2 regions of the Thermus brevis genome follow, and region 2 is predicted to be linked to the other one. Evidence: riboswitches for the same ligand, from Rfam matches in the RefSeq annotation. Region 2 holds a riboswitch; the other holds the start of a gene.

Region 1 (9,977 bases), 790 kb from region 2:
CCTCCGCCTTCCCCTCTCCGCCTGGGTGGAGAGGGAGGGCTATAGGCCGGGAGAGATCCTGGGGGAACTTCCCGAGCCCTACCTCTTCCGGGCGGAGGAGGAGGGGGTGGTGGAGCTCAAGGAGCTCGAGGAGGGCCACCTCCTCACCCTCCTCAAGGACGAGGAGGCCGTGGCCCGCTACTTCCTGCCCGTGGGGTTGACCCCCTTGGTGGTCCACGGGGAGGTGGTGGAAAAGGGCCAGCCCCTGGCCGAGGGGCGGGGTCTTCTGCGCATGCCCCGCCACATGACCGCCAAGGAGGTGGAGGCGGAGGAGGAAGGGGATACCGTCTACCTCACCTTCTTCCTGGAGTGGACGGAGCCCAAGGACTATGGGGTGGCTCCCCACATGAACGTGGTGGTGCCGGAAGGAGCCCACGTCCAGGCGGGGGAGAAGGTGGTGGCGGCCATCGACCCCGAGGAGGAGGTGATCGCCGAGGCCGAGGGCATCGTTCACCTGCACGAGCCCGCCAGCATCGTGGTGATGAAGGCCCGCCTCTACCCCTTTGAGGAGGACGTGGAGGTAACCACCGGGGACCGGGTGGCCCCGGGGGATGCCCTGGCCGACGGGGGCAGGGTCAAGAGCGAGATCTACGGCCGGGTGGAGGTGGACCTGGTCCGGAACGTGGTGCGGGTGGTGGAATCCTACGACATCGACGCCCGCATGGGGGCCGAGGCCATCCAGGCCCTTTTGAAGGAGCTGGACCTGGAGAAGCTGGAGGCCGAGCTCTTGGAGGAGATGAAGCACCCCTCCCGGGCCCGGCGGGCCAAGGCCAGGAAGCGCCTCGAGGTGGTCCGGGCCTTCCTGGACTCCGGCAACCGCCCGGAGTGGATGATCCTCGAGGCGGTGCCCGTGCTTCCCCCGGACCTCCGTCCCATGGTCCAGGTGGACGGGGGGCGCTTCGCCACCAGCGACCTCAACGACCTCTACCGCCGCCTCATCAACCGCAACAACCGCTTGAAGAAGCTCCTGGCCCAGGGGGCCCCGGAGATCATCATCCGCAACGAGAAGCGCATGCTCCAGGAGGCGGTGGATGCGGTCATCGACAACGGCCGCCGCGGCTCCCCCGTCACCAACCCGGGCTCCGAACGGCCTCTTAGGAGCCTCACCGACATCCTCTCCGGCAAGCAGGGCCGCTTCCGCCAGAACCTCTTGGGCAAGCGGGTGGACTACTCGGGGCGGAGCGTCATTGTGGTGGGTCCCCAGCTCAAGCTCCACCAGTGCGGCCTGCCCAAGCGCATGGCCCTGGAGCTCTTCAAGCCCTTCCTCCTCAAGAAGATGGAGGAAAAGGGCATTGCCCCCAACGTGAAGGCGGCCCGCAGGATGCTGGAAAGGCAGCGGGACATCAAGGACGAGGTGTGGGATGCCCTGGAGGAGGTCATCCACGGCAAGGTGGTCCTCTTAAACCGCGCCCCCACCCTCCACCGCCTGGGCATCCAGGCCTTCCAGCCGGTTTTGGTGGAAGGCCAGTCCATCCAGCTCCACCCCCTGGTCTGCGAGGCCTTCAACGCCGACTTCGACGGGGACCAGATGGCGGTGCACGTGCCCCTCTCCTCCTTCGCCCAGGCGGAGGCCCGCATCCAGATGCTCTCCGCCCACAACCTCCTCTCCCCGGCCTCCGGGGAGCCTTTGGCCAAGCCCAGCCGGGACATCATCCTGGGGCTTTACTACATCACCCAGGTGCGCCGGGAGAAGAAGGGGGCGGGCCGGGAGTTCGCCACCGTGGAGGAGGCCCTGGCCGCCTACGACCGGGGCGAGGTGGCCTTGAACGCTCCCATCAAGGTGGCGGGCAAGGAAACCAGCGTGGGCCGCTTGAAGTTCGTCTTCACAAGCCCCGACGAGGCCCTTTTGGCGGTGGCCCATGGCCTTCTGGACCTGCAGGACGTGGTGACGGTGCGCTACCTGGGCAAGCGCCTGGAAACCAGCCCGGGCCGGGTCCTCTTCGCCCGCATCGTGGGCGAGGCGGTGGGGGATGAGAAGGTGGCCCAGGAGCTTCTGCAGATGGACGTGCCCCAGGAGAAGAACTCCTTGAAGGACCTGGTCTACCAGTCCTTCCTGCGCCTGGGGATCGAGAAGACCGCAAGGCTTCTGGACGCCCTCAAGTACTACGGCTTCACCCTGTCCACCACCAGCGGGATCACCATCGGCATCGACGACGCCGTCATCCCCCCCGAGAAGCAGAAGTACCTGGAGGAAGCCGACAAGAAGCTTAGGCAGATCGAGCAGGCCTACGAGATGGGCTTCCTCACGGACCGGGAGCGCTACGACCAGGTGATCCAGCTCTGGACCGAAACCACGGAGAAGGTCACCCAGGCGGTCTTCAAGAACTTTGAGGAGAACTACCCCTTCAACCCCCTCTACGTGATGGCCCAGTCCGGGGCCCGGGGTAACCCCCAGCAGATCCGCCAGCTTTGCGGCATGCGGGGCCTCATGCAAAAGCCCTCGGGGGAGACCTTCGAGGTGCCGGTGCGCTCCTCCTTCCGGGAAGGCCTCACCGTGCTGGAGTACTTCATCTCCAGCCACGGGGCCCGGAAGGGTGGGGCGGACACCGCCCTCAGGACCGCGGACTCGGGCTACCTCACCCGGAAGCTGGTGGACGTGGCCCACGAGATCGTGGTGCGGGAGGCGGACTGCGGCACCACCAACTTCATCTCCGTCCCCCTCTTCCAGCCCGACGAGGTGACCCGCACCCTGCGCCTCAGGAAGCGCTCGGATATCGAGTCCGGCCTCTATGGCCGCGTTCTGGCCCGGGAGGTGGAGGTTCTGGGCCAGCGCCTGGAGGAAGGGCGCTACCTGACCCTCGAGGACGTGGGGCTCATCATCAAGGCGGCGGAGGCCGGGGAGATCAAGGAGGTGCCCGTGCGTAGCCCCCTCACCTGCCAGACCCGCTACGGGGTGTGCCAGAAGTGCTACGGCTACGACCTCTCCATGGCCAGGCCCGTGTCCATCGGGGAAGCGGTGGGGGTGGTGGCGGCGGAGTCCATCGGCGAGCCCGGCACCCAGCTCACCATGCGCACCTTCCACACGGGCGGCGTGGCGGTGGGCACCGACATTACCCAGGGTCTGCCCCGGGTCATCGAGCTCTTTGAGGCCCGCAGGCCCAAGGCCAAGGCGGTGATCTCCGAGATCGACGGGGTGGTGCGCATCGAGGAAACCGAGGAGAAGCTTTCCGTCTTCGTGGAATCCGAGGGCTTCTCCAAGGAGTACAAGCTCCCCAAGGATGCCCGCCTGGTGGTGAAGGATGGGGATTACGTGGAGGCGGGCCAGCCTTTGACCCGCGGGGCCGTGGATCCCCACCAGCTTCTGGAGGCCAAGGGCCCCGAGGCGGTGGAGCGCTACCTGGTGGACGAGATCCAGAAGGTCTATCGGGCCCAGGGGGTGAAGCTCCACGACAAGCACATCGAGATCGTGGTGCGGCAGATGCTCAAGTACGTGGAGGTCACCGATCCCGGGGATAGCCGCCTGCTGGAGGGCCAGGTCCTGGAGAAGTGGGACGTGGAGGCCCTGAACGAGCGGCTCATCGCCGAGGGCAAGACCCCGGTGGCCTGGAAGCCCCTCCTCATGGGGGTCACCAAGAGCGCCCTGTCCACCAAGAGCTGGCTTTCCGCCGCCAGCTTCCAGAACACCACCCATGTGCTCACCGAGGCGGCCATCGCCGGCAAGAAGGACGAGCTCATCGGTCTCAAGGAAAACGTCATCCTGGGCCGCCTGATCCCTGCGGGGACCGGAAACGACTTCGTGCGCTTTACCCAGGTGGTGGACAAGAAGACCCTCAAGGCCATCGAGGAAGCCAGGAAGGAGGCGGTGGAGGCCAAGGAGAAGGAGCCTGCCCTCCGCCGCCCTGGCCGCCGCGAGCAGCCTGGGAAGCAAGCCTAGGGCCACCCCACCCTGGCATAGCCAGGGTGGGGGCTCCTAAGCGCCGCCCCCAGAAGGGCTTTTGCGCCATAATGGGCCCATGCTGGCGCGGATCTACACCGCCTTTCGCCAGGTGGGGGAGGATCTTTTCCACCACAGGCTCATCTCCGCCACCGCGGGCAACTTTTCCGTGCGCACCAAGGAGGGCTTTCTCATCACCAAAAGCGGGGTGCAGAAGGCCCGCCTGACCCCCGAGGACCTGGTGGAGGTGCCCCTCGAGGGCCCCTTTCCGGAAGGGGCCAGCGTGGAGAGCGTGATCCACCGGGAGGTGTACCGGGCGACCCCGGCCCGGGCCATCGTCCACGCCCATCCCCGGGTGGCGGTGGCTCTTTCCTTGCACCTGGACCGGATTGTTCCCCTGGACCTCGAGGGCCAGTACTACCTGAAGGAGGTTCCCGTGCTTGCCCCCAAGACCACAAGCGCCACCCTGGAGGCCGCTTTGGCCGTGGCGGAGGGCCTTAAGGGGCACCGGGCCTGCCTGTTAAGGGGCCACGGGGCCTTTGCCATAGGGCTTAAGGAGAAGCCGGAGGACGCCCTTCTGGAGGCCTATAGCCTCCTCACCACCTTGGAGGAAAGCGCGGAGATCCTCTTCTACCACCGCCTTTGGGGGAGGGGATGAGGGTAGTCTTTGTGGAGGGCAAGGAAAAGGAGGCCCTTTTGGGCTTGGCCCGGGAGCTTCCCCATCCCTACTGGCTTCTTGCGGGGGAAGGGGTCTGGCTTTTGGAGGTGTTCGGCGCCGGGGAGGAAGCCTTGGCCAAGGCCAGGGCCCTGCCCGGGGTTAAGGTTTGGGCCTTCACCCTGGAGGATGGGGTAGTCTATAGGGGATGCGGGAAGAAATCGGCTACATCCCCGTAGGGGAGGCGGAGCTTTACGTGGAGGACGTGGGGGACGAGCATGCCCCGGCCCTCCTGGTCCTCCACGGAGGGCCTGGGGGAAACGCCTACGCCTTGAGGGAAGGGCTTCAGGACTACCTGGAAGGGTTCAGGGTCATCTACTTCGACCAGCGGGGTTCCGGCCGGAGCCTGGAGCTTCCCCAGGACCCCAGGCTTTTCACCATAGATGCCCTGGTGGAGGATACCGTGGCCCTGGCCGAGGCCCTGGGGCTGGAGCAGTTTCATCTTCTGGCCCACGGCTTCGGAGCCCTGGTGGCCCTGGAGCTCCTCCGCCGCTACCCGGAGGTCCTGGGGGCGGTGCTCCTTTCCCCCTGGGTGAGCTTCCCCTGGCTTTCCGCAAGGCTTGCGGAGGCGGCGGGGCTTGAGCCTTTGGCCGACCCCGAGGCGAACCTGAGGGCGGCCTTGGAGAAGGCGGAGCCCAAGCTCCTCTTCGACCGCCTCATGTTTCCCACCCCCCATGGCCGCCTGGAGTACGAGTGGGTGGCGGAGGGCTCGGGCATCCTGGGGCCGGATACCCCGGCCTTGGCCTTTTGGAAAAACGGTCTCTGGCGGCTGGACTACACTCCTTACCTCTCCCCAAGCCGCAAGCCGGTGGCCCTGCTGGTGGGGGAGAAGGACGGCACCAGCTACCCCTATGCCGAGGAGGTGGCGGAACGCCTCAAAGCCCCCATCCGGGTGATACCCGGGGCCGGGCACTACCCCTGGATCGACCAGCCGGAGGCTTTTGGCGAGGCCTTCCGGGAGGTCCTCGAGGGCCTGCTGGCTCTCTGGAGGGTGTGAGGGATGCCCTTCCAGGGCCAGGAAGGGTGGTAAACTCAGGGCGTCACCGGGGGTGCCCTCTTATGGGGCTGAGAGATACCCTTGGAACCTGATCCGGGTAATGCCGGCGTAGGGAAGGTGACCAAGGCCCCTCCCGGTGACAAGGAGGGGTTTTATGTTGAGGATCTTTGCCCTGCTGGTCCTTCTGGCCTTCGGCTTCGCCCAGGAGATCACCGTCCTCACCCACAGCAGCTTTTCCCTGGATAAGGGGCTCATCGCCCGGTTTGAGCGGGAAACCGGCCTGAAGCTCCGCTTCCTTAAAGGGGGGGATGCCGGGGAAACCCTAAACCGGGCCATCCTCACCAAGGGAGCCCCCATCGCCGACGTGATCTACGGCTTTGACAACACCTTCCTCTCCCGGGCCCTCGAGGCGGATATCCTCTTGCCCTACCGTAGCCCAGAGATCCAGAACCTTAAGGCCACCTTGCTTCTGGACCCTACCTTCCGCGCCCTTCCCGTGGACTACGGCTGGGTGAGCCTGAACTACGACCGGGCCTACTTCAAGGACCGTCCCTTGCCCAAGGCCCCCGCCGACCTCGCTCGGCCCGAGTACGCCAGGCTTCTGGTGGTGCAAAACCCCGCCACCAGTTCCCCGGGCCTGGCCTTCCTCATGGCCACGGTGGCCCGCTTCGGCGAGGATGGCTACCTGGACTTCTGGGCCAAGCTCAGGGATGGAGGGGTGCGGGTGGCCAAGGGGTGGAGCGAGGCCTACTACACCCACTTCACCCTTTACAAGGGGGATAGGCCCCTGGTGGTCTCCTACACCACCAGCCCCGCCGCCGAGGTCTACTATTCCGAGGGGAAGTACCAAGAGCCGCCCACGGGAAACCTCTTCCCCGAGCTGGCCTTCTTCCAGGTGGAGTTCGTGGGGATCCTGAAGGGGACCAAGAACCTGGAGGGGGCCAGGAAGGTGGTGGACTGGCTCCTTTCCAAGCCGGTCCAGGAGAACCTTCCCACGGAGATGTGGATGTACCCGGCCCGCCGGGATGCCAGGCTCCCCGAGGTCTTCCGCTTCGCGCCTGAGCCCCTTGGGAGCGTGCGTATGGACCCCAGGGCCATGGCCCAAAACCGGGAGCGCTGGATCGAGGAGTGGACCAAGGTGGTCCTGCAGGGGCAAAGCCCCGAGTCGGTGCGCCAGGGCAGGCGGTAGCGCCTCCCTCAGGCTGGGAAGGCCCTGGGCTTTTCGCCGGGCGGCTTGGGGGTTAGGCTTAGGGGGATGGCCTACGGAGGCTTTTTCGTCCTCCTCTTCCTGAGCCTAGCCCTCTTCTACCCCCTTTTCCGCATCCTGGCCCTGGGGGTAGGGGAGGGGTTTGCCCGGGCCCTGGCAGACCCCTACTACTGGGAGCGCTACCTCTGGAGCCTGGAGTATGGGCTTCTCTCTGCCCTCTTCACCCTGTCCCTGGCCCTGCCCCTGGCCTTCCTCTTTCGCCGCCGCTTCCCCCTTAGGGGGGTTTTCCTGGCTCTTTCCACCTTGCCCTTCGTCCTCCCCACCCCGGTGGTGGCCCTGGGGTTTTTAGCCCTCCTGGGCCCCAGGGGACTTTTGGGGGTGGACCTTTACGGCACCAAGGCCATCCTTTTTCTGGCCGCCATTTTTTACAACCTGGGCCTTGCCCTCAGGATCCTCCTGCCGGTGGCCTTGAACCTGGAAGGCCCCTTGCAGGCGGCTCGGGTCCTGGGGGCCTCGAGCCCCAGGGCTTTTCTAAGGGTAGGGCTTCCCCTCCTCCTCCCCGCCTTGGGTTCTGCAGGGCTTTTGGTGTTCATCTACGCCTTTTCCGCCTTCGGGGTCCCTCTCCTCCTGGGGGGGCCCCGGTACGCCACCCTCGAGGTGGAGGTCTACACCCTCTTGGCCTACCGCCTGGCCTTCCCCGAGGCCAGCGCCCTCATGCTTTTGGAGATCCTCACCCTGGGCCTCGCCGTGGCCCTCTACCTGCGCCTCCGGCCCTACCCCCTGTCCCCCGGAGGGCTTCTTCCCCCTCCTCCTTGGGCCTATACCCTGGGCCTAGGCGTCCTTTTTCTCCTCCTTTTTGCCCCCTTGTGGGGGCTTTTTCTGCGCCTGGACCTAGGGGCCTTGGCCGCCGCCTGGGCCTCGGAGGACTTCACTCCCCTTTCCGTGGCGTTGGGGAATAGCCTCCGCTTCACCCTCTTGGCCCTGGCCCTGGCGCTTCCTTTGGGAGTGGCTTATGCCGCAGCGGCCCGCCGGAGCCCCCTCATGGACCTCTTGGGGCTTTTCCCCCTCATGGTGAGCCCGGTGGCCGTGGGCCTCGGCTACCTTTTGGCTTACCCAAACCTCCGGGGCTCCTTGCTCCTTCTGCTTGCCGCCTATGCCCTTTTGGCCTACCCCCTCCTTGCCCGGGCCCTCCTGCCTGCCTTAAGAAGCCTTTCCCCAAGCCTCCTCGAGGCGGCCCGGGTCCTGGGGGCCACGCCCCTTCGGGCGTTTTTGCGGGTGGAGATCCCTTTGGTCTTTCCCGCCCTGCAATCCGGGCTGGCCCTGGCCTTGGCGGCCATTTTGGGGGAGTTTGGAGCCACCCTGGTGCTTTGGCGGCCCGAGTGGACCACCCTGACCCTAGCCATCTATGAGCGCCTGGGCCGGCCCGGGGAGGCTCCCTTCCGGGAGGCCTTGGCCATAGCCGCCCTTCTGGCCCTTCTCTCGGGGCTTGCCTTCTATCTCCTGGACCGGGGAAGAGGGCGGCTGGGCTAGAATCCCTGGCACCGGGGGCAGAAGTGGGTGCCTCTACCTGCCACCACCCTTTTGGCGATGGGTGTGCTGCAAACCGGGCAGGGAAGCCCTGTGCGGCCGTAGACGGCGTGGCGCATCTGGAAGCTTCCCTGTAGGCCATCGGGCTGCTGGTAGGTGCGGTCGGAAAGGGTGCTTCCTCCCAAGAGGAGGGCCTCGGCGAGCACCTTTTTAAGGGCTGCGAAAAGCCTTTGCGCTTCGGCTTCCGTAAGCTCCCGTCCCCGGCGGAAAGGGGAGAGGCGGGCTCTAAAAAGGGCTTCGTCCGCATAGATGTTCCCCACCCCGGCGGCCAGGCGCTGTTCCAGAAGGAGGGCCTTGAGGGGCTTCTGGCTTCCCTTTAGCCCCAGCCAGAACTCGTGGAACCGGAAATCTTCCGAAAGGGGCTCCGGGCCCAGTTGAAGGAGAAGGGGGATCTCCTGGTAATCCCCCTTCCTTACCACCCAGATGCGGCCAAAGCGCCGGGGGTCGTGGAAGAAGACCTCCCGGTCCTCCAGCTGGAAGGCCACCCGGGTGTGGGGGCTCCTTTCCAGGCGAAAGCCCCCCGTCATCCCCAGGTGGACCACCATCTCCCACCCTTCCGTGAGGGCGAAGAGGAGGAACTTACCCCGGCGCCGGATTCCCTCCACCCTTTGGCCTGCCGCCCGTTCCGTGTGGCGGTAGCGCCTGGGATCCCGGTGTTCCAGTTGGAGAAGCCTCTTGCCCACAAAGAGGGGAAGAAGCTTCCTCCTCGTGGTTTCCACCTCCGGTAGCTCGGGCATGGGGTCTAGTCCACGGGCACGGGCTGGCCCTTCTCGTTCACCGCCACGTAGGTGAGTTCCCCCTTGGTGGCCAGCACGCGGCCATCTTCCTGGCCGAAGTGCTCCTTATAGACCTCCACCTCCACCGTCAAGGAGGTGCGCCCCACCCGCACCACCTTGGCCACCACCTCCAGGAGGTCCCCGGTGCGGATGGGTACCTTGAACTCCACGCTGCTCACCGCCACGGTTACCACGGGCTTTCTTGCCCTGCGGGCGGCGGCGTAGGAACCCACCTTGTCCATAAGGCCCAGCACGAAGCCGCCAAAGGCAGCCCCCAGGGGATTGGTGTGCTCGGGGAAGACGAGCTCTAAGGTGCGTGCCTCCATACCTTTCCCAGGCTACCCCAGGAGAAGGTCGGTGAGGCGGGCCATCTCCCGGTCTTTCTCGGTGATACCACCGGCGCTATGGGTCCACCACTCCACCGTGACCCGCCCCCACTCCACGGTGAGGCGGGGGTGGTGGCCCTTGGCCTCGGCCAACTCGGCCACCCTGTTGGCGAAGACCATCGCCTCCTGGAAGTTGGCAAAGCGGAAGGTTTTGACCAGGCGCTCGGGGTTTTGCCGGGTTTCCCAGTCCATGCCTTAAGGGTAAGGGAAAACCCCGGGCGCCCGTGTGCCCGGGGTTTCGTTTGGTTGCGGGGGCGGGATTTGAACCCGCGACCTTCGGGTTATGAGCCCGACGAGCTACCAGGCTGCTCCACCCCGCGTCGCCATCCTTAACTATAGCGGGAAGAAGGGGGTGTGTCAAGCACCTTGCCCGGGTTCAGGAGCCCCTCGGGGTCA
Region 2 (9,977 bases):
TTTACCTTCACGCTGAGCCCTTCCCCGATCCCCTTGAAGTCCCGAAGGGTGCGGTGGTTGGGGTTCCTGGGAATCACGATCTGCCCCGACACCACCCCTTCCCGCACAAACTCAGGGGAAACCCCCTCCTTCTCCGCCACGTAAGCCATCTCCTCGGTCACGATGCCCTTCCTTGCCGCTTCCAGCTGGGTCATAGCTACACCCCCAAAAGCTCGAGAATCCTCTTCGCCGTCCACGGGGCCAGGAGGATGCCGTTCCTTCCATGGCCCACCGCAGCCAGCACTCCCCTTTCCACCTCACCCACGAAAAGCTCTCCCACCGGCCTGTACCCCCAAAGGGCCTCCCGGAACCTGGCCCCTGCCAGCAGGGGAAAGCGCTCGTGGGCGTAGTCGGAAAGCCACCTTAGGCCGAATAGATCCACTCCTTGAGCCCATCCCTCTCGCTGGGTGGCCCCCACGTATACCCCACCCTCCCGGGGAAGGAGGTACCCTTCCCCAGCGAAAAGGGGGGCAGGAGGAGCCGGGCCCTCGAGGACCAAGGCCTCCCCCTTCAGGGGCCGGACCCCAAGGCCAAATCGGCTACCCCAGGCGCCCACGGCCAGGAGGACGAACCGGGCCTGGGCGGTAAAGGGCTCCTCCCGCCAGCGCCCTCGCACTCCCCCTTCCTTCACCTCCTCCACCTCGGCTTGAAGGAAAGGGGTTTCCATGACCTCCAGAGCTTTCAGTAAGGCCTTGCGGAGGGCCTTGGGATGGACATACCCCCCAGGGAAGGTACGCGCTCCCCTTCCACCCCGAACCGGGTAGGACAAGGACTCCTGGGCCTCCCAGGCCTCCTTTTCCACCTGGGACAGGGCCGCCACCTGGGTGCCGCTAAACCCCGCCTCCACCTTCCATCCCTTGACGGCAAGCTCCTCGAGGAGGCCTGGATAGTACTCCAGGCCGAAAAGGGCCGCCTCCAAAACCTCCCCGGAAAGCCCCTCGGGATAAGGAGCCAGCATCCCCGCACTGGCCAGGGTAGCCGCTCCCTCCTTACCGGCATCTAGGAGGAGGACGGAAAGCCCCCGCTTCCTGAGCTCGTAGGCGGCGAGGGTTCCGATAATCCCCGCCCCCACCACCGCCACCTCTACCCTCACGGCTTAGGACCTCCCAAAGGGATGCCCTCCATGGGGCTCGAGGGGCTCGCCACCTCCCGGGGTCGCATGGGGCCGGCCAAAAAGGCTTTCCTCCCCGCCTCCACAGCCAAACGAAAGGCCTCAGCCATGGCCACGGGATCTTGGGCCTCGGCAATGGCGGTGTTCACCAGCACGGCGTCCAAACCCATCTCCATCACCTCCGCTGCATGGGAAGGGAGGCCAAGCCCTGCGTCCACCACCACCGGGGGCAGTGAGGTCTTCTCCCGGGCGAAGAGCTCCAAAAGGGCCCGGGTCCTCACCCCCCAGCCGGAGCCGATGGGGGCCGCCAGGGGCATCACCGTAGCCGTGCCCTGCTCCGAAAGCTTCTTGGCCAGGACGAGGTCAGGACCGATGTAGGGCAGGACCAGGAAGCCCTCGTCCATGAGCATCCTCGCCGCCCTCAGGGTTTCCACGGGATCGGGGAGGAGATAGGTGGGGTCAGGGATCACCTCCAGCTTCACCCACCTCTCCCCGGTGAGAACCCGGCCCAGCCGGGCTATCCTCAACGCTTCCTCCGCCGTCCTGGCGCCTGCCGTGTTGGGCAGGGGGCGCACGCCCTCTAAGGCCTCGAGGAGACCCACGTGCCCGGGCATCCTGGCCTCCACCCGGCGGATGGCCACGGTGACCACTTCGGCCCCCGCAGCCCTTATGGCCTCTCGCATCACCCCGAAGTCCCGGAACTTGCCCGAGCCCAGGATAAGACGGCTTTTAAGCTCTATGTCCCCGACCTTCCAGGTGTCCATCTAGCCTCCTTGCATGAGGGTGACCACCTCCACCACATCCCCCTCCTTCAGGACGTGGTGAGGAAGCTCCCGCCCCAGGTAGGCCTCCTCGTTGAGGAGGACCGCCACCCGGGAAAGATCCACGTCCAGCTCCTCCAGAACCTCCCTTAGCGTCTTGCCCTCGAGGGGCTTAGCCTCCCCGTTAAGCCACACCATAAAGCCGCTCCCTGAATGCCTGGGCCGCCCGCTCGGGGTTCTCAGCGTCCAGGATGGCACGGACCACCACAACTCGGCGCGCCCCAGCCTCCGAAACCTCCCCCAGGTTCTCCAGGGTGATGCCGCCGATGGCGTACCAGGGCCTCTCCCCCAGGTTCTCCCGGGCCCAGCGCACATAGCCCAGGCCCGCGGCCCGCCTCCCCGGCTTGGTGGGGGTTTCCCACACAGGGCCTATGGAGAGGTAGTCCACTCCTTCCTCGAGGGCTCTTAGGGCCTGTTCGGGAGCGTGGGTAGAGCGGCCCACCATCCCCTGAAAGAAACGCCGGGCCTCCGCGGGCGTCAGGTCCCCTTGGCCAAGGTGCACCCCATCCGCTCCCAGAAGGGCCGCCAGGTCCGGCCGGTCGTTGAGGAGGAAGGGCACCCCATACCGTCGGGCCAGGGCCAGCATCCTCTCCCCCAGGTCCAGGATGGGCCTCGCCTCCCAGTCCTTGGCCCGAAGCTGCACGACCTCCACCCCACCCGCCAGGGCCCGTTCCGTCCGATCCAGCACCTCCACCATGGACCAACCGGGCCTCGGGGTCACCACCAGATAGAGCCTTCCCAGCAAGCTTTCACCTCCCCAGCGCATGTGCCCTACGGGTAAAGCCTCAAGCGGGTCTCCAGGGCCCACGCGGCCTGGGGAGAAGTCGGTTTGTAAGGGGATTCTTCCGCATAGGCTTCCCTCCGCCGGCATTACCCGGATCAGGTTCTAAGGGTTGCTAGGAGAAACCTAGCTCTCAGCCCCTCCATTGGGGCACCCCTAGCCTGTCCCTTCCACTATAGCATGCGGGGCTCTCGAAAACCCGGCCTGGGGAACAGGGCATATACCCTTGACTTTCACACACTCAATGGTATATCATGCCGGGCAATCCCCCGGGGAGGGGGGAAAGGAGGCGGAATGGCAGGACTCAGCGCGGAGGCCGAAGCCGAAATCCAGTATCTGGAGGCCATGATTTCCCGCCTCGAGGCGGGGGAGGAAGACCCCGAGGACTTCCGGGTCTACCGCCTGAAAAACGGCATCTACGGCATTCGGGGAAGGCCAGAGCACCACATGGTGCGCATCAAACTCCCCGTGGGCCGGGTAAGCCCGGAGGCCCTAAGGGTTCTGGCAGAGGTGGCGGAGCGGTATGCAGAAAACCGTCTGGCCCACGTAACCACCCGGCAGGCGGTGCAGCTTCACCACGTGCACCGAAGGGACGTACCCCACGTCCTCCGGGCTGTAAACGGGGTGGGCCTCACTACCCGCGAGGCCTGCGGCCACTCCATCCGAGCCATCACCTGCTGCCCGTACGCCGGAGTTTCCCCTGAGGAGCCCTTTGACGTGACTCCCTACGCCGAGGCCGCCTACCGCTACTTCCTCCGTCACCCCGTGGGGCAGAACCTGCCCCGCAAATTCAAGATTGCCTTCGAGGGGTGCGCCACAGACCATGCCCGTACCCCCATTCACGACATCGGGGTGGTGGCCGCGGTGGAGGGGGGCAAAAGGGGCTTCCGCCTTTATGTGGGCGGGGGCTTGGGAGCGGCTCCTATGAGCGCGGAACTTTTGGAACCCTTTACCCCAGAGGAGGACCTCCTCCCCACCATGCTGGCCATCATCCGCCTCTTTGACCGCCACGGTAACCGCAAGGTCCTAACCCAAGCCCGGCTCAAGTTTCTGGTAAAGAAGTGGGGAATTGCCGCCTTCCGCGAGGCGGTAAGGGAGGAAAGGCGGATCGTGAAGCTCACCGCAAGCGGTGAGGACCTAAAGGCCTGGCAACCTCCCCAGGACCTCCCACCCCCAAGCCTTCCCTCCCCTCCCAGGAAGCCCTTCTCCTTCGCTCCCGGGTTTGATGCCTGGCGCCGCACCAACCTCTTTCGTCAAAAGCAAGAGGGCTACTACACCGTGGCCCTGCGCCTTCCCCTTGGGGATATCACCTCGGAAGGGCTCAGGGCGCTGGCGGATATCGCCGAAACCTACGCTGGAGAAATAAGGAGTGCCATCAGCCAGAACCTACTCCTTCGCTTCGTGCCCGAGGACGCTTTGGGTGGGCTTTACGAAGCCCTGTTGCGGGTGGGCCTGGCCCATCCTGAGGCCCACACCATCCTGGACATAACCCGCTGCCCTGGAGCTGACACCTGCAACCTGGCCATCACCCGCTCCCGGGGACTGGCGCAGGCCCTGGAAGCGCACCTCCACACCCTTCCTCTGACCCATGATCCAGCGGTGCGGTCCATTAGCATCAAGATCTCCGGTTGCCCCAACTCCTGCGGTCAACACCACATAGCCGATATCGGCCTTTACGGCTCAAGCCGTAAGGTAGGGGAAAACGAAGTTCCTCACTACACCCTCCTCCTGGGGGGGCGCACCCGGGAGGGGGAGGCCCGTTTTGGCCAAGTAGTGGCTCGGATTCCTGCCCGGCGCACTCCTGAGGCGGTGGAAAGGATCCTGAAGCGCTACCAGGAGGAGCGGGAGCAGGGCGAAAGTTTCCAGGCTTATTTGGACCGGGTGGGGGCCGCCTCCTTCAAGCCCCTTCTCGAGGACCTCCAGACTATTCCTTCCTATGAGGAAGCCCCAGAGTACTACCAGGACCTGGGGGCGGAAGGGGAAACCTTCCGGGTGCAGCTAGGCCGTGGGGAGTGCGCGGTGTAAGGGAGGTTGGGGATGCGCATTGCCTATGCCGGTCTCAGGAGGAGGGAAGAGTTCAAATCCCTGGCGACAAAGCTAGGCTTAATCCCCCTCCTTCTCCCTGTTCAGGCCACGGAAAAGGTACCCGCTCCCGAATACCAGGACCATCTCCGGCGGCTGGGAGAAGGCGTGGATCTCTTCGTGGCCACCACCGGGATAGGGGTAAGGGAGCTTTTGGAAGGAGGGCGGGTTTTGGAACTAGACCTGAAGGGGAGCCTGGAGAAAGCCCTCCGCTTGGCCCGGGGGACCAAGGCCGCCCGGGTACTCAGGGACCTAGGGCTTGCCCCTCATGGGGTAGGAGACGGGACCACACCAAGCCTCCTGCCTCTCTTACCCCAAGGACCCGGAGTGGCCGCCGTCCAGCTTTACGGCAAGCCCCTACCCCTCCTGGAACAGGCCTTGGAGGAAAGGGGCTATGCGGTTCTCCCCCTCATGCCTTACCGCCACCTGCCGGACCCTGAGGGGATCCGCCTTCTGGAGGAGACCATTTTGGCCAAAGAGGTGGAAGCGGTAGCCTTTGTAGCCGCCATCCAGGTGGAGTTCCTGTTTGAGGGAGCCCGGAACCCCTCGGAGTTGAGGAGAACCTTCCAGCACGAGGTAAAGGCCCTGGCCGTGGGCCGGGTTACCGCGGATGCCTTAAGGGAGTGGGGGGTGCAGCCCTTCTACGTGGATGAGCAGGAGCGGCTAGGAAGCATGCTCCAGGGCTTCTTACGCCTGTACCGGGGGGTGGCATGACCTACTTTCCCCTCATGCTGAACCTGAGGGACAGGCCGGTTCTCCTAATCGCCGGCGGCCCGGAAACGGGGGCCAAGCTCCAAGCCCTCTTGGAGGCCCAGGCCCAGGTTACCGTCCTGGCTGAGGAGGACCATTGGAATCTGGCGGACTTGGCCAAGGAGGGAAGGATCCGCTGGCTTCCCCGAGGTTATCGGGAAGGGGACCTCGAGGGCTTCTTCCTGGTGGTGAGCCATCCCCGGGACAAGGGGATCCACCCCCAGGTAAAGGCAGAAGCGGAAAGGCGAAGGGTGTTTTTGGTGGCGGTGGACGACCCGGAAAACGCCACCGCCATCCTCCCCGCCGTGGTGCGAAGGGGGGAGTTGGTGGTGGCCCTTTCCACCTCTGGGGCTGCCCCTGCCTTGGCGGTGCGCCTAAAGGAGCGTTTTCTTCGGCTTTTGGGTCCAGAGTACGGGGAACTTGTAGCCTACCTGCGCCACCTTAGGCCACGGATAGCGGAGATCCCCTGCTTCGAAGAGCGCAAGCGGCTTTGGTACCGCCTTGTGGATTTGGCCTTAGAGGAACTTGACCTGGATCCGGAGGCCGGCCTGACCAGGGCCAAGGAAAAGGTGGAGGAAGTGCTTGCGGAGGTTCAGCCATGGACAAGGTAACAAGCGCCAAGGCCCTTATCCGGGACGCCCTAGCGGAAGGCCAAAAGCCCTGCTTCACGTGCAGTTTCCAAGCAGAGGACGTGGTGGTGCTCCATCTCCTCTTGGAGGAGAAACCCGACATCCCCGTCCTCTTCCTGGACACCGGCTACCACTTCCCGGAGGTCTACGCCTACCGGGATGCCCTAAAGGAGAAGCTTGGCTTCCAGCTCATCAACCTCTCCCCAAGCCTTTCCCGGGAGGAGCAGGAACGCCTATACGGGAAGCTCTACGAGACCGACCCCACCCGCTGCTGCCAGATCCGCAAGGTGGACCCGCTATTCCGGGCCCTCGAGGACTACGACACTTGGTTCACAGGGCTTAGACGGGAGCAGTCCCCCACCCGGGCCCACCTGAAGCCAAGGGAGGAAGCCATCCTAGAAAGCGGCCACCGCCTCATCAAGGTGAACCCCCTCTACGATTGGACCCTGAAGGAGGTCTTCGCCTACCTGGCTGTGGCCGATCTTCCCCACCTTCCCCTTTATGACCAAGGCTACCTCTCCATCGGCTGCGCTCCCTGTACGGCCAAGCCCCTAGACCCCAAGGACCCCCGCTCTGGCCGCTGGGCGGGCAAGGGCAAGCTGGAGTGTGGCATCCACCTGCACCCAAAGGAGGAATAGATGGCCTTTCTTCTGGGCTTCCTCATCGCCTTCGCCATCGGGATCACCGGGGTGGGGGCCGGCACCATCACCGCCCCCCTCCTCATCCTGGGCCTGGGCCTTTCCCCGGAGATCGCGGTGGGCACGGCCCTTCTCTTCGGTTTTCTGGTCAAGGTTCCCGCTGGCGCCGTCTACCTCTTTAGGCGCCAGGTGGCGGGTAGGGTGCTGAGCCTCCTCCTTTTGGGGGGGATTCCTGGGGTCCTGCTGGGCAGCCTCCTCCTGGTTCACCTCAAGGGGGCCAAGGACATGGTCCTCCTCCTGGTGGGGCTCACCGTGGTGGTTTCAGCGGGGCTTGGGCTTTACCGGAGCCTGGCCCGGCTAACCCTAAGCCGGGAACGGCCCTGGCTCCTGCCTCCCGCCGCCTTCGGGATTGGCCTCGAGGTGGGCTTCTCCTCGGCAGGAGCAGGGGCCCTGGGCAGCCTCCTCCTGCTCTACGCCACCCGCCTTACTCCCCAGCAGGTGGTGGGCACGGACATCCTCTTCGGCCTGGTCCTCTCCCTGGCGGGGGCTGGGGTGCACCTCCACTTCGGCCAGGTGGACCCAAACCTCCTCCTCTCCCTAAGCCTAGGAGGAATCGTGGGGGCCAGCCTGGGGGCCCTCGTGGCCACCCGCGTGCCCAAGCAGCCCTTCCGGGTAGCCCTCCTACTCTGGCTTCTCTTCATCGGTGCCCAGATGGTCTGGCGGGGGGTGGCCCATGGCTAGGGTCTACCTGGTGGGAGCCGGGCCAGGAGATCCCGACCTCCTCACCCTGAAGGCCTACCGCCTCCTCAGGGAAGCCCCGGTGGTCCTCCACGACCGGCTGGTGGACGGGAAGATCCTGGCCCTAATCCAGGGGAAAAGGGTGGAGGTGGGCAAGGCGGAAGGGGAAAGCGGCAAGCAGGATGACATCCACCGGCTTCTCCTCCACTACGCCCGGACCCACCCCTTCGTGGTCCGGCTCAAGGGAGGGGACCCCTTCGTATTCGGAAGAGGGGGTGAGGAGGTGCTTTTCCTCAGCGCCCATGGGGTGGCGGTGGAGGTAGTACCTGGGGTAAGCAGCGTCCTGGCCACAGGACTTCCCCTCACCCACCGAGGCCTCAGTTCGGGCTTTGCGGTGGTCTCCGGGGTTTTAGAGGGTGGTGGATACCCGGACCTAAGCGCCTCCGCCAAGGTATCCACCCTGGTGGTCCTCATGGGGGTGAGAAGGCGGGCATGGATTGCCCAAGAGCTGATTCGGTTGGGAAGGGATCCCAAGGAACCTTGCCTCTTCGTGGAGAGGGCCACCACCCCCAAGGAAGCGCGGGTGTTAAGCCGGCTGGAAGAGGTGGCGGAGGGGAAGGTGGAGGTGGCCGCCCCAGCGGTCTGGGTGATCGGCAAGGTGGTGGAGGTCTTTGACGTTCTCCAAAAGACGCCCCAGACTTGGGTCCTTGCGGAGGTTTGACCATGGTGGAAACCCTACCCCAGGTGACCATTGGCGAGGACGAGCAGCTGGACCTAGAAAACCTGGCCACGGGAGCCTTCCACCCTGTGCGAGGCTTTATGACTCGGGAGGAAACCCTTTCCGTGGCCCAGGAGATGCGCCTCCCTTCGGGAGAGGTTTGGACGATTCCCATCCTCCTCCAGCTCCAGGAGCGACCCCGGGTGGGCAAGGGGGATCAGGTGGTCCTCGTGCGCCGGGAAAAGCCGGTGGCCCTTCTCCAGGTAGAGGACGCCTACGAGCTGGACTTGAAGACCTTGTCCCGGCAGGTGTTCGGTACGGAGAGCGAGGCCCACCCCGGGGTCAAGAAGCTCCTCGCCAAGGGGCCCTACGCCCTCGGGGGGCGGGTAGAGGTGTTGGCCTGGAGACCCCGGTCTGCACAGCTTGAGAAAACCCCCGAGGAGATGCGGGCTTTCTTCCGGGAAAAGGGCTGGAGTAGGGTGGTGGCCTTTCAAACCCGCAACGCCCCCCACCGGGCCCACGAGTACCTGATCCGGTTGGGACTGGAGCTGGCCGATGGAGTTCTAGTCCATCCCATCCTGGGTGCCAAGAAAGAGGACGACTTCCCCACGGAGGTCATCGTTAAGGCTTACCAAGCCCTCATAGAAGGCTTTTTGCCCCGGGAACGGGTGGCCCTGTTTGGCCTTGCCACCCCGATGCGCTACGCCGGGCCCCGGGAAGCGGTATTCCACGCCCTTGTGCGCAAGAACTTCGGGGCCACCCACTTCCTGGTGGGCCGGGATCATGCAGGGGTAGGAGATTTTTACGATCCTTACGCAGCCCACCGCATCTTTGACCAGCTTCCCCCCTTGGGCATCGAGATCGTGAAGGTGGGCGCGGTCTTTCACTGCCCCATCTGCGGCGGGATCGCCTCGGAAAGAACCTGCCCCGACCACCACCGGGAAAAGCGAACCTCCATCAGCATGACCAGGGTACGGTCCCTCTTAAGGGAGGGCAAAACCCCACCCGCCGAGCTGGTACGCCCGGAACTGGTCCCTATCCTACGGGAAGGGGTTTAGGGACCCTCCGACGGGCCTTCCTCCAAGCCCCTTTGGGCCAGGACCAGGAGCCTGGCCACCGCCTCAAGACGAGTGGGGAGGTAGAGGTGGACAAAGCTCGCCAAAACCCTACCGTCTGTATACCCCTCCACCTCCTCTCCCCCCACCCGCCGCCAGGCGGGGCTTGGGGAGGATTCCATCCGGGCGTAGTGGAACTCGTGCCCCTTGAAGGCCTCTCCCTTTCTGGCTACCGGGTTATCCCTCAAGGCCTCCACCTCCCGGTAGCCCAGGATGGGCCTTTCCGCCATATGGGCCTCCCCCGGAACCAGGCCCACCATGGGGAAGTAATCCTCCCCCACCCAAAGCCCCTGGGACAGGTACATGTACCCCCCGCACTCCGCCACCACCGGGCCAGGGAAAAGACGGATGGCCTCCCGCATGGCCCGGTTTTCCGCAAGCTGCTCTGCGAAAAGCTCGGGGTAGCCTCCTCCGAGGAGGATGGCCTCTGCCTCCGGAAGGGCCGAATCCCCTATGGGGCTAAAGGGGACAAGCTCCGCCCCCATGGCTTCTAGAAGCTCCAGGCTCTCGGGGTAGTAGAAGCGGAAGGCTTGATCCCAGGCGTAGGCCACCCGC

Evidence for each region. Region 2 has a riboswitch for thiamine pyrophosphate ahead of thiE (thiamine phosphate synthase). Riboswitches for the same ligand answer to the same signal wherever they lie in the genome.
Region 1: linked by a shared signal. The riboswitch ahead of KQ693_RS04615 (thiamine ABC transporter substrate-binding protein) and the one ahead of thiE (thiamine phosphate synthase) in region 2 are both predicted to bind thiamine pyrophosphate.

Annotation. Positions count from the first base shown of each region.
Region 1 covers NZ_CP102606.1:806,329-816,305, forward strand. Annotated here, with positions in the region: gene rpoC (DNA-directed RNA polymerase subunit beta') at 1-3,913, shown strand, start outside; gene KQ693_RS04600 (fuculose-1-phosphate aldolase) at 3,993-4,571, shown strand; gene KQ693_RS04605 (hypothetical protein) at 4,568-4,807, shown strand; gene KQ693_RS04610 (alpha/beta fold hydrolase) at 4,777-5,625, shown strand; TPP riboswitch at 5,664-5,758, shown strand; gene KQ693_RS04615 (thiamine ABC transporter substrate-binding protein) at 5,780-6,814, shown strand; gene KQ693_RS04620 (ABC transporter permease) at 6,881-8,362, shown strand; gene KQ693_RS04625 (DNA-formamidopyrimidine glycosylase) at 8,359-9,156, opposite strand; gene KQ693_RS04630 (acyl-CoA thioesterase) at 9,162-9,521, opposite strand; gene KQ693_RS04635 (4a-hydroxytetrahydrobiopterin dehydratase) at 9,534-9,773, opposite strand; tRNA gene KQ693_RS04640 (tRNA-Met) at 9,825-9,901, opposite strand; gene KQ693_RS04645 (FAD-binding oxidoreductase) at 9,911-9,977, opposite strand, start outside.
Region 2 covers NZ_CP102606.1:1,598,335-1,608,311, reverse strand. Annotated here, with positions in the region: gene thiC (phosphomethylpyrimidine synthase ThiC) at 1-194, opposite strand, end outside; gene KQ693_RS08780 (NAD(P)/FAD-dependent oxidoreductase) at 197-1,132, opposite strand; gene KQ693_RS08775 (thiazole synthase) at 1,129-1,914, opposite strand; gene thiS (sulfur carrier protein ThiS) at 1,915-2,109, opposite strand; gene thiE (thiamine phosphate synthase) at 2,096-2,716, opposite strand; TPP riboswitch at 2,811-2,920, opposite strand; gene KQ693_RS08760 (nitrite/sulfite reductase) at 3,047-4,777, shown strand; gene KQ693_RS08755 (uroporphyrinogen-III synthase) at 4,790-5,548, shown strand; gene KQ693_RS08750 (precorrin-2 dehydrogenase/sirohydrochlorin ferrochelatase family protein) at 5,545-6,195, shown strand; gene KQ693_RS08745 (phosphoadenylyl-sulfate reductase) at 6,183-6,851, shown strand; gene KQ693_RS08740 (sulfite exporter TauE/SafE family protein) at 6,852-7,592, shown strand; gene cobA (uroporphyrinogen-III C-methyltransferase) at 7,585-8,310, shown strand; gene sat (sulfate adenylyltransferase) at 8,313-9,365, shown strand; gene KQ693_RS08725 (cobyrinic acid a,c-diamide synthase CobB) at 9,362-9,977, opposite strand, start outside.